2 regions of the Micromonospora sp. CNZ309 genome follow, and region 2 is predicted to be linked to the other one. Evidence: riboswitches for the same ligand, from Rfam matches in the RefSeq annotation. Region 2 holds a riboswitch; the other holds the start of a gene.

Region 1 (4,850 bases), 680 kb from region 2:
AGCGTACGGACCCGGGCGGGGTGGTGCGCCGCGACGGCCCAGGCGACGATGGCGCCCCAGTCGTGCCCCACCAGGTGCGCCGCGTCGACGCCCAGCGCGTCGAGCAGGGCCACCGCGTCGGCGACCAGCTCCGGCAGCCGGTATGCCTCGACGGCCTCGGGGCGCGCGCCGGGCGAGTAGCCGCGCTGGTCCGGCGCGTACGTGCGCAGGCCGGCGGCGTGCAGCGCGGGCACCACGTCGTCGAACTCCCCGCCGTGCTGCGGGAAGCCGTGCAGCAGCAGGACGGGCACGCCGCCCTCCGGTCCGCCGACGCGGACGTCGAACGTGAAACCCCGGGCTTCGATCCGCATGATCGTGAGCCTACCCAGGGCCGCAGCCGCCCGCCGGGGACCTGCGGGCCGCAGCTCACTCGTACTGTTGCCGGGGCACGGGCACCTGTCGCCAGGACTCCACGTCCAGGTAGGGGATCTCGGCGTCGTTGACCGGGTCGCGGGCGATGCGGTCGCTGTAGCGGCCGGTCACCTCGATCCAGGTGTCGTCGGCCAGCCCGTCGGGGGCGGCGCCGGTCAGGCCCAGCTTGACCGGCCGGCCGTCGGCGGCGCAGCAGGAGAGCACCATCCGGGCCAGCAGCGGCCGGCCGTCGGGGCCGGTGGTGACGAAGCCGGTCAGTTGGACCCGGCGGTCGCCGATCGAGGTGCCCCGGTCGAACAGGGCCCGGGAGGCGTAGTCGAGCACGGCGACGCGCACCGGGTCGCCGTCGGGCAGCGGCGGATAGTCGGACGGCTGCTGACGGGTGGCGACGGCGGTGCCGGCCTGCCCGGCCGCGTACGAGCCCAGGGCGGGCGGGGCGACGAGCAGCAGGCCCAGCACGGGCAGGATCAGCAGCCAGCCGACCCGCGGCTCGTGGTGTGCGTGCCCGTCGTCGCCGTCGTGCCCGTGGCCGTCGTGCGAGTCGTCGCCGTCGTGCCCGTCGTGGCCGGCGGGCGTACGCCGCAGCAGCGGGCGCAGCTCGTAGAAGAGGGTCATGACCGCGGCGGCCACCAGCAGCAGGCCGGCGGCGACCAGGAAGGGACGCAGCCCCTCCTTGACGTAGCGCAGGTGCAGGTCGGTGAGGCTGGCCCGGATCACCGCGCCCCCGAGCAGCAGCAGGACGACCGCCTGCGCCTGCCGGTTCACAGCAGCACCGCCCCGGTCGCGGCGGCCACCGCGACGGCCACCGCGAAGGTGGTCGGGGCGAACCGCAGCGCGAACCGCCGGCCGAAGACCCCGGCCTGCATCGAGATGAGCTTGAGGTCGACCATCGGCCCCACCACCAGGAAGACCAGTCGGGAGGTCAGCGAGAACTGCGACAGCGAGGCGGCGACGAAGGCGTCGGCCTCGGAGCAGAGGGAGAGCAGCACGGCGAGCGCGGCCAGCGCGAGCACCGACAGCACCGGCTCGTCGGCGAGGGTCTGCAACCAGCGCTCCGGCACCACGACGTTGATCGTGGCGGCGGCGGCCGCGCCGATGACCAGGAAGCCGCCGGCATGCGTCACGTCGTGCCGGACCGCCCCCCAGAACGCCCGCCCGCGCGAGCCGTCCGCCAACTCCGGCCGGCGCGGCAGCCGGATCCAGTCGGCCCGGCCGAGGCGCAGCCACAGCCAGCCCATGGCCATCGCGACGAGCAGGCTCGCGACCGCCCGGCCGAGGACCATCGCCGGGTCGTCGGGGAAGGCCACGGCGGTGGCGGTCAGCACGATCGGGTTGATCGCCGGGGCGGCGAGCAGGAACGCCAGGGCGGCGGCCGGGGTGACCCCGCGCCGGATCAGCGACCCGGCGATCGGCACCGCCCCGCACTCGCAGCCGGGCAGCACCACGCCGGCCGCGCTGGCCACCGGCACCGCGAGCGCGGGATGACGCGGCAGTGCCCGGGCCCAGAACGACCGGGGCACGAAGACCGCGATCACCGCGGAGAGCAGCACCCCGAAGACGAGGAACGGCACGGCCTGCACCATGACCGAGACGAAGACGGTCGTCCAGGTCTGCAACCGGGGCGCCGACAGGGCCCGGGCGAACGGGTCGCGGAAGACGACCAGCAGGATCAGCAGGCCGGCGAGCACCTCCACCGACCCAATCCGCCGCTCCGGGCCGCGCGGCGCCGGCTTCTGCTCGCGTACGCCGGGGGCGGCCACGCCCACCGCGCCCGGGTGCGGCCCGTCCGGCGCGCGGTGCTCAGCCTCGGATGTCACGTACGTGTCCCTCTGCCGGGTTTCCCAGTGGCCGCCCGAGAGTACCGGGCCGGAATCGACGGCGTCGATCGAACGCGCTGGTGAGCTGGGGAAAGATCACTTTGCTGGTTGATCTTCAAAGGTGTTAGCGTCGGCGCGACAACTTCACATCCGACAGGGGAGCGCACAGCGCTGAGAGTGCGGGCACCGCCCGCAGACCCTCGAACCTGATCTGGGTAATGCCAGCGCAGGGAGTTCGGTCGACCTCCAGCCGCGTCGACGTCCGGCACGTTCCGGACGCGGCGTGCGTCTTCTCCTGGTTCTCGTTCGGGACTGGGAGCAATCATGCGAGACAACAACACCGCCACCCGGTGGCGTACGGTCGACGTCGTCGTCGCCGCGGTGATCGCGGTGGCCTTCGGCGTCATCTTCTGGGCCTGGGGCCTGCTGTGGCGGGCCGTCGACCCGGCGTTCGCGTTCTTCCCCGCCGGCCAGGCGATCATGTACGGCGTCTGGCTGGTCCCGGCCGTCCTCGGCGGCCTGGTGATCCGTAAGCCCGGCGCGGCGCTCTTCTGCGAGGCGGTGGCGGCGACGGTCTCGGCGCTGCTCGGCTCGGAGTGGGGCGGCATCACCATCGTCCAGGGCCTGATCCAGGGGCTCGGCGCCGAACTGGCCTTCGCCGCGTTCCGGTACCGCTCGTTCCGGCTGCCCACCGCGCTGATCGCCGGCGCGTCGACCGGTCTCGGCGCGGCGCTGTTCGACTTCTTCGTCTGGAACAGCGAGTACGCGCTGGGCAGCTACCGCATCCCGTACGCCCTGCTCACCATCGCCAGCGCCACGATCGTCGCGGGTGCCGGCGGCTGGGCCCTGACCCGCGCCCTGGCCACCACAGGCGCCCTGGACCGCTTCCCCGTCGCCCGCGACCGCACCCTGATCTGACCGGCCCGACGGAAGCGCGTTGATCATGAGGTTGACGGCGATGTGGATCTCCGTGGACGCCGTCAACCTCATGATCGACGCTCGCGGACGGGACGGGAGGGGGACGGCGTGGGGGCGGTGACGCTGCGCGGGTTCGGGTGGCGGCACGCCGGGCGACGGGCGTGGGCCGTACGCGGGGTCGACCTGCGCGTCGAGGCCGGCGAGCGGGTGCTGCTGCTCGGACCCTCCGGGGCCGGCAAGAGCACCCTGCTCGCCGCGCTGGCCGGGCTGCTGCCCGAGGACTCGGGCGAGCAGGAGGGCACCGTCGAGATCGACGGGCTCGACCCCCGCAAGGGCCGCGAACGGGTGGGCATCGTCTTCCAGGACCCGGAAACCCAGCTCGTGATGGCCCGCAGCGGCGACGACGTGGCGTTCGGGCTGGAGAACCGGGGCACCCCCGCCGGAGAGATCTGGCCCCGCGTCGACGAGGCGCTGATGCGGGTCGGCTTCCCGTACCCCCGGGACCGCCCCACCGCCGCCCTCTCCGGCGGCGAGCAGCAGCGGCTCGCCCTGGCCGGCGTACTGGCCCTGCGCCCCGGGTTGCTGCTGCTCGACGAGCCCACCGCCAACCTCGACCCGACCGGCGCCGCGCTGATCCGGACGGCCGTGGCCGGCGCCCTGCACGCCGACACCACGCTGATCCTGGTCGAGCACCGCGTCGCCGAGGCGCTGTCCCTGGTCGACCGGGTCGTCGTGCTCGAACCGGGCGGCGGCGTCCGCGCCGACGGCACGCCCGAGGCCGTCTTCGGTACGCACGGCGACGCGCTCGCCGACGAGGGCGTCTGGGTGCCCGGCCGCCCGGTGCCGCCCCGACACGCGACCGCGCCGCCCGGCGACGTGCTGGTCACCGCCGACCGGCTCGGCCTGCCGCCCCGGCTGGCCGCCGTCGACCTGACCGTACGCGCTGGCGAGGCACTCGCCGTCGTCGGTCCCAACGGGGCCGGCAAGTCGACCCTCGCCCTGCTGCTCGGCGGCCTGCTCAGGCCCGGAACCGGCCGGGTCGCGGCGACGCCCGCACTGGCCGGCGACGATGCCCGCACTCCCCCGCACCGCTGGCGCGCCCCGGCGCTCGCCCGCCGGATCGGCTCGGTCTTCCAGGACCCGGAGCACCAGTTCGTCACCAACACCGTCTTCGACGAGCTGGCGCTCGGCCCGCGCCGCACCGGCCAGCCCGAGGCGGCGGTACGGTCCACGGTCGACGTCCTGCTGGACCGGCTGCGGTTGACGAAGCTGGCGGCTGCCAACCCGTACACCCTCTCCGGCGGGGAGGCCCGGCGGCTGAGCGTGGCGACCGCCCTGGCCACCGCACCCCGCCTGCTCGTCTGCGACGAACCGACCTTCGGCCAGGACCGGCGCACCTGGCTGGAGCTGGTGGACCTCTTCGCCGAACTGCGCGACGCCGGGCACGGCCTGGTCGCGGTCACCCACGACCCGGAGTTCGTGGCCGCCCTGGCGGATCGCCGCCTCACCCTGGAGCGCCCGTGACCAGCCCGGATCGCCGAGTCGTCCTGGAGTGGGTGTGATCAGCTTCGAGCCGGTCGCCGCGCCGGATGCGCCGTTGGCCCGGCGCAACCCGGTGGCCAAGCTCGCCGCGGCGCTGGTCTTCTCGTTCATCCTGATCGCCACCCTCGACCCGGTGGCGCCGGCCATCGCCATCGCCGTCGA
Region 2 (4,850 bases):
CGCATCACGGCGCCCAGCACCGCCACCCCCACGGCACCCGCCTCGACGCAGGCGGCCACCTGGTCCGGGCTCTGCACTCCGCCGAGCGCCAGGACCGGCACGGGGCTGACCGCGATGAGCGCGCCGAGCCCGTCCGGGCGTAGCGGTGGACCGTAGCCGGGCTTGGTGCTCGTCGGGTACACGGGCGAGAGGGTGGCGTAGTCCTCCGTGGTCAGGCGCGCCAGCTCCGCCCGGTCGTGGCAGGAGCGGCCCACCAGGCCGAGGCGCGGCGGCGGGTACGGTCCCGCCGATGGCAGGTGCACGGCGTCCCCGCCGAGCGGGTCGGGGCCGGCGACGATCAGCGTGCCGCCCGCCTCGGCGAGGATCGCGCGCAGGTCGACGGCGAGGGCGGCGCGCTCGGCCCGGGGCAGGTCCTTCTCCCGCAGCACCACCCACCGCACTCCCCCGGCCGCCGCCCCCGCCACGACCTCGGCCAGCGGCCGCCGCGCCTGCCACCGGTCGGTCAGCAGCAGGACGCCGGCCGGCCCGCCCGAGATCCTGGTGGGAAACGGCCCCTCCAGGGGCCCTTCCGTGCCAGGATCCGCGATAGCGGGACCGGGGCTGGCGGTCACAGGTCCGGCCGTCCCTCGTCGGGGGTGGAGGCGAGCGCGTGGAAGCGTCGGGCGATGCGACCCGCCCCGTACGCGAGCCGGCCCGCCTCGACCGCGTACCGCATCGCGGTGGCCATCGCCACTGGGTCGGCGGCGCGGGTGACCGCGCTGGCGAGCAGCACGGCGTCGCAGCCCAGCTCCATGGCGAGCGCGGCGTCGGAGGCGGTGCCGATGCCGGCGTCCAGGATCACGGGCACGTCGACGCACTGCCGGATCAGCCGGATGTGGTGCGGGTTCGACACGCCCAGGCCGGAGCCGATCGGCGCGCCCGCCGGCATCACCGCGGCACAGCCGACGTCGGCCAGCCGGCGTGCCAGGACCGGATCGTCCGACGTGTACGGCAGCACCACGAACCCGTCCTCGACGAGCTCCTCGGCGGCGCGCAGCAGCTCCACCCCGTCGGGCAGCAGCGTGCGTTCGTCGCCGATCACCTCCAGCTTCACCCAGTCCGTGCCGAACGCCTCCCGGGCCAGGCGCGCCACCTTGACGGCCTCGCCCGCCGTGTAGCAGCCGGCGGTGTTCGGCAGCAGCCGCACGCCGCAGCGGTCCAGCAGGTCCAGCAGTCCGCCGGCGGTGCCGGGGGCGGTGTCGACCCGGCGCAGCGCCAGGGTGACCAGTTCGGTGCCGGAGGCGCGGATCGCGTCCTCCAGCACCCGCAGGTTGGCCGCGCCGCCGGTGCCGAGGATCAGCCGGGACGTGAAGCTCACGCCACCCAGGTCGAAGCTCACCCCGTCACCCGCCCTGCGCGGCGCTGAGCACCTCGACGCGGTCGCCGTCGCGCAGCACGGTCGCCGACCAGCCCGTACGCGGCACCACCTCGCCGTTGACCGCGACGGCGAGGCCGCGCTGCTGGTCGGTGACCGCGCGGACGAGGTCCGCCACCGTCGAGCCGCCGGGCAGGTCGCGCCCGGCGCCGTTCACCGTCAGTTCCACGTGTGCTCCTCCTCGGGTACGAAAGGACCGGCCCGCCCGGCCGCCGCGGCGTCCGACCCGGCGGATCCCGCAGGCCCGACGGCGGACGGCGCGGCGGCGACAACCGGCCCGGCGGGTGCGGACGGTGCGGCGGCAGCGGACGGCGCGAACCGGGCCGGGGTGAAGGGGGCGAGCAGCGGGTCCACCGCGCCCGTGACGACCAGGTCGGCGATCAGGTCGGCGGTGACCGGCGTGAGCACGATGCCGTGCCGGTGGTGCCCGGTCGCGGCGAGCACGCCGGGCCGGCCGGGCAGCGGGCCGAGGATCGGGGCGTTGTCGGGGGTGCCGGGGCGCAGGCCGGCGAGGGTCTCCAGCAGGTCGTACTCGGCCAGCTCGGGCAGCAGGTCGACGGCGGCGCGGAGCAGGCGCAGCACCGCCCCGGCGGAGACGTCGGTGTCGGAGCGCTCCTCGACGGTCGCGCCCACCACCACCTCCCCGTCGACGCGGGGGACGAGATAGACGTGCTCGCCGTCGGCGTACCCCCGGATGACGTGCCGGAAGCCCGGCGCGCCGCCGCCGGGCGCGCGGAGCCGGACCACCTGCCCCTTCACCGGTCGCACCGGCAGTCCCGTCAGGGCCGCCGCGCCGCAGCCGGCCGCGACGACCGTGACCCGGGCGTCCACGTCGGACAGGGCACGCACGGCGGCGGGCACCAGCGCGGCGCCGGCCCGCTCGGCGGCCACGCGCAGCGCCGGCACCAGCCGGCGCGGGTCGACCTGGTGGTCGGTGGCGGCGAACGCCCCGCCGCGCACCCGGGGGGCCAGCGCCGGCTCGCGGTCCCGCAGCGCCGACGGGCGCAGCGGCGTCACCGGCAGCCCGATCCCCTGCTGGTGCGCCCACAGCCGGCGCGCCTCGGCCAGGTCGTCGGCGGTCAGCCCGACCATCAGCGTGCCCTCGCTCCGGTAGCCGACGTCCACGCCGGTGGCGGCCGTCAGCTCGGCGGCGAACGCCGGCCAGCGGGCGGCGGAGGCGGTCAGCAGCCCGGTCAGCTCGTGCTCGCCGAAGTACGCCTCCGCGACCGGGGCGAGCATCCCGGCGGCCACACGGGACGCGCCGGAGCCCGGGGCGGGATCGTGCACGACGACCCGCAGTCCGCGCTGCGCGCAACGCCAGGCGATCGCCAGCCCGACCGGTCCCGCCCCCAGCACGGCGACGTCCGGCCGGTTCAGCACCCCAGGGCTCCCAGCAGCTCCGCCGTCGCCCGGGCCGGATCGGCCGCCCCGGAGAGCGCCCCCACCACCGCCACCCCGTACGCCCCGGCCGCCAGCAGCGCGGGTACGTCGGCGGCGGTCACCCCGCCGATCGCGACGACCGGCACGTCCACGGCGGCGGCGACGGCGCGCACCCCGGCCGGGCCGATCGGCGCCGGCAGCCCATCCTTGGTGCTGGTGGCGTTGCAGGGGCCCACGCCCAGGTAGCTGGCTCCGGCGGCGACCGCCTCGGCCGCCGTACCCGGCTCGCGGGCGGTCGCGCCGAGCACCGCCGTCGCGCCGAGCACCCGGCGGGCCGCCCCGACCGGCAGGTCGTCCGCGCCGACGTGCCCACCGGCGGCACCCACCGCCAGCGCCACGTGCAGCCGGTCGTTCACCAGGCAGGCGGCGTCGTACCGGGCGCAGAGCGCGACGACCCGGCGGGCCAGGTCGTACGCCTCCCGGTCGGTGGCGTCGTCGGTCACCCGGACCTGCACGACCAGTTCCGCGCGGGCCACCGGAAGGGCGGCCCGCAGCACGGCGAGCGGATCCCGCCCGGGGCGGGTGTCGGTGATGAGATGCAGTCGTCCGAGGGACGGCACGGCAACACTCCTCCCTGCGCCGGCATTACCCGGATCAGGTTCGACGGTCGGGGGCTCACAGCCCCCCTCTCAGCCCGGTGTACCGGGCTCCCGTGGGTCACTTGCGGGTGTCACCGTACGACGGATCGCCGGATCCGCCAAGGTCGAGCTGCGGATTTCACACCGACCGCCCGAACCCGAGGGACGGGCGGCGCGTGGCCGTCCCGTCACGCGATGCTGTCCGGATGCCCTCCGCCGCCCGGGTACCGCCCCGCCTGGCCTTCCTGCCGTTCCGGGCCAGCACCGCGATCGCCGACGGCCTCCTGACCTGGACGATGCTGCGCGGTCCGTCCTGGCGGCGGCTCCACCCTGACGTGTACGTGCACCGCGACGGCTACCGCGCCGACGACCACCGCATGTGGTGCGACGCGGTCGCACTGGCGCTGCCGATCGGCGGGGCGATCGCCGGCCGCAGCGCCGCGTACCTGTGGGGCGTCGACCTGCTGGCCCGGGACGCGCCGGTCACCGTCCTGCTGCCACGCGCCGCACGGATGCACCCCCACCCTCGTCTCCGGGTGACCCGATCCGTGGTGCCTGACTCCGACCGTACGCGCTTCGGCGGCCTGCCCGTCACCACTCCCCTGCGCACCGCCTTCGACCTGGGCCGCCAGACCCCTCGGGACGAGGCTCTGGTCGCCGTGGACGCGCTGCTGCACCGTCGGGTGGTGAAGCTCGCCACGCTGCGCGCGTACGCCGACGCGCGGCCCGGTTGGCCCGGGCTGTCCCTGCTGCGGGAGGTCCTGGCCCTGGCGGAACCGCTGGCCGAGTCCCCGATGGAGACCCGTCTCCGGCTCCTCCTGCTCGACGCGGGGCTACCACCCGCGATCGCCCAGCACGACGTACGCGACGCCGTCGGGCGCTTCGTCGGCCGGGTCGACCTGGCGTGGCCGGCCCTGCGCGTCGCGGTCGAGTACGACGGCGACCACCACCGGGAGCGCACCCACTTCCGTCAGGACGTCGCCCGGCTGAACGCGCTGCGCGCGGCCGGCTGGATCGTCCTCCGCTTCACCGCCGACGACGTGCTCCGACACCGGGCCCGCACCGCCGCCCTGGTGAGCCAGGCCCTCCGCGAGCGCCACACCTCCACCTGACCCATCGACGCCACGCCACGGGGTGGCCGGCCCATCTGCCAGCCAGCCGGACCACTGCTCGGCCGGTAGGCCGGAATGGCCGGCCGCCCGGCCCGATGGCCGCCCGGTAACCGGGTGGCCGCCCGGCCCGATCGCCGCCCGGTAACCGGGTGGCAGGTCAGACCGGGCGGCCGGTCGGTCGCCTGGCCGAACGGTCGGCCGGCCCGGTGGAACACCATGGGTGCCTCCTCCACCCCTTGACACCCATGACGTTCCACTCACGGGCACGCGGTAGGGGGCTGCACCCCGCCCCTGGCGCCGGCACCG

Evidence for each region. A riboswitch is a leader RNA that binds a small molecule or an ion and turns the genes downstream of it on or off. The one in region 2 is predicted to bind thiamine pyrophosphate.
Region 1: another riboswitch for thiamine pyrophosphate. It lies ahead of CLT72_RS14680 (ECF transporter S component); the one in region 2 lies ahead of thiE (thiamine phosphate synthase).

Annotation. Positions count from the first base shown of each region.
Region 1 covers NZ_PJNG01000001.1:3,597,921-3,602,770, forward strand. The annotation lists gene CLT72_RS14665 (alpha/beta fold hydrolase) at 1-350, opposite strand, end outside; gene CLT72_RS14670 (TIGR03943 family putative permease subunit) at 406-1,176, opposite strand; gene CLT72_RS14675 (permease) at 1,173-2,171, opposite strand; TPP riboswitch at 2,374-2,479, shown strand; gene CLT72_RS14680 (ECF transporter S component) at 2,553-3,146, shown strand; gene CLT72_RS14685 (ABC transporter ATP-binding protein) at 3,255-4,670, shown strand; gene CLT72_RS14690 (energy-coupling factor transporter transmembrane component T family protein) at 4,705-4,850, shown strand, end outside.
Region 2 covers NZ_PJNG01000001.1:4,281,176-4,286,025, forward strand. The annotation lists gene CLT72_RS17735 (thiamine phosphate synthase) at 1-536, opposite strand, end outside; gene CLT72_RS17740 (thiazole synthase) at 608-1,378, opposite strand; gene thiS (sulfur carrier protein ThiS) at 1,383-1,583, opposite strand; gene thiO (glycine oxidase ThiO) at 1,574-2,794, opposite strand; gene thiE (thiamine phosphate synthase) at 2,788-3,414, opposite strand; TPP riboswitch at 3,409-3,517, opposite strand; gene CLT72_RS17760 (DUF559 domain-containing protein) at 3,639-4,544, shown strand.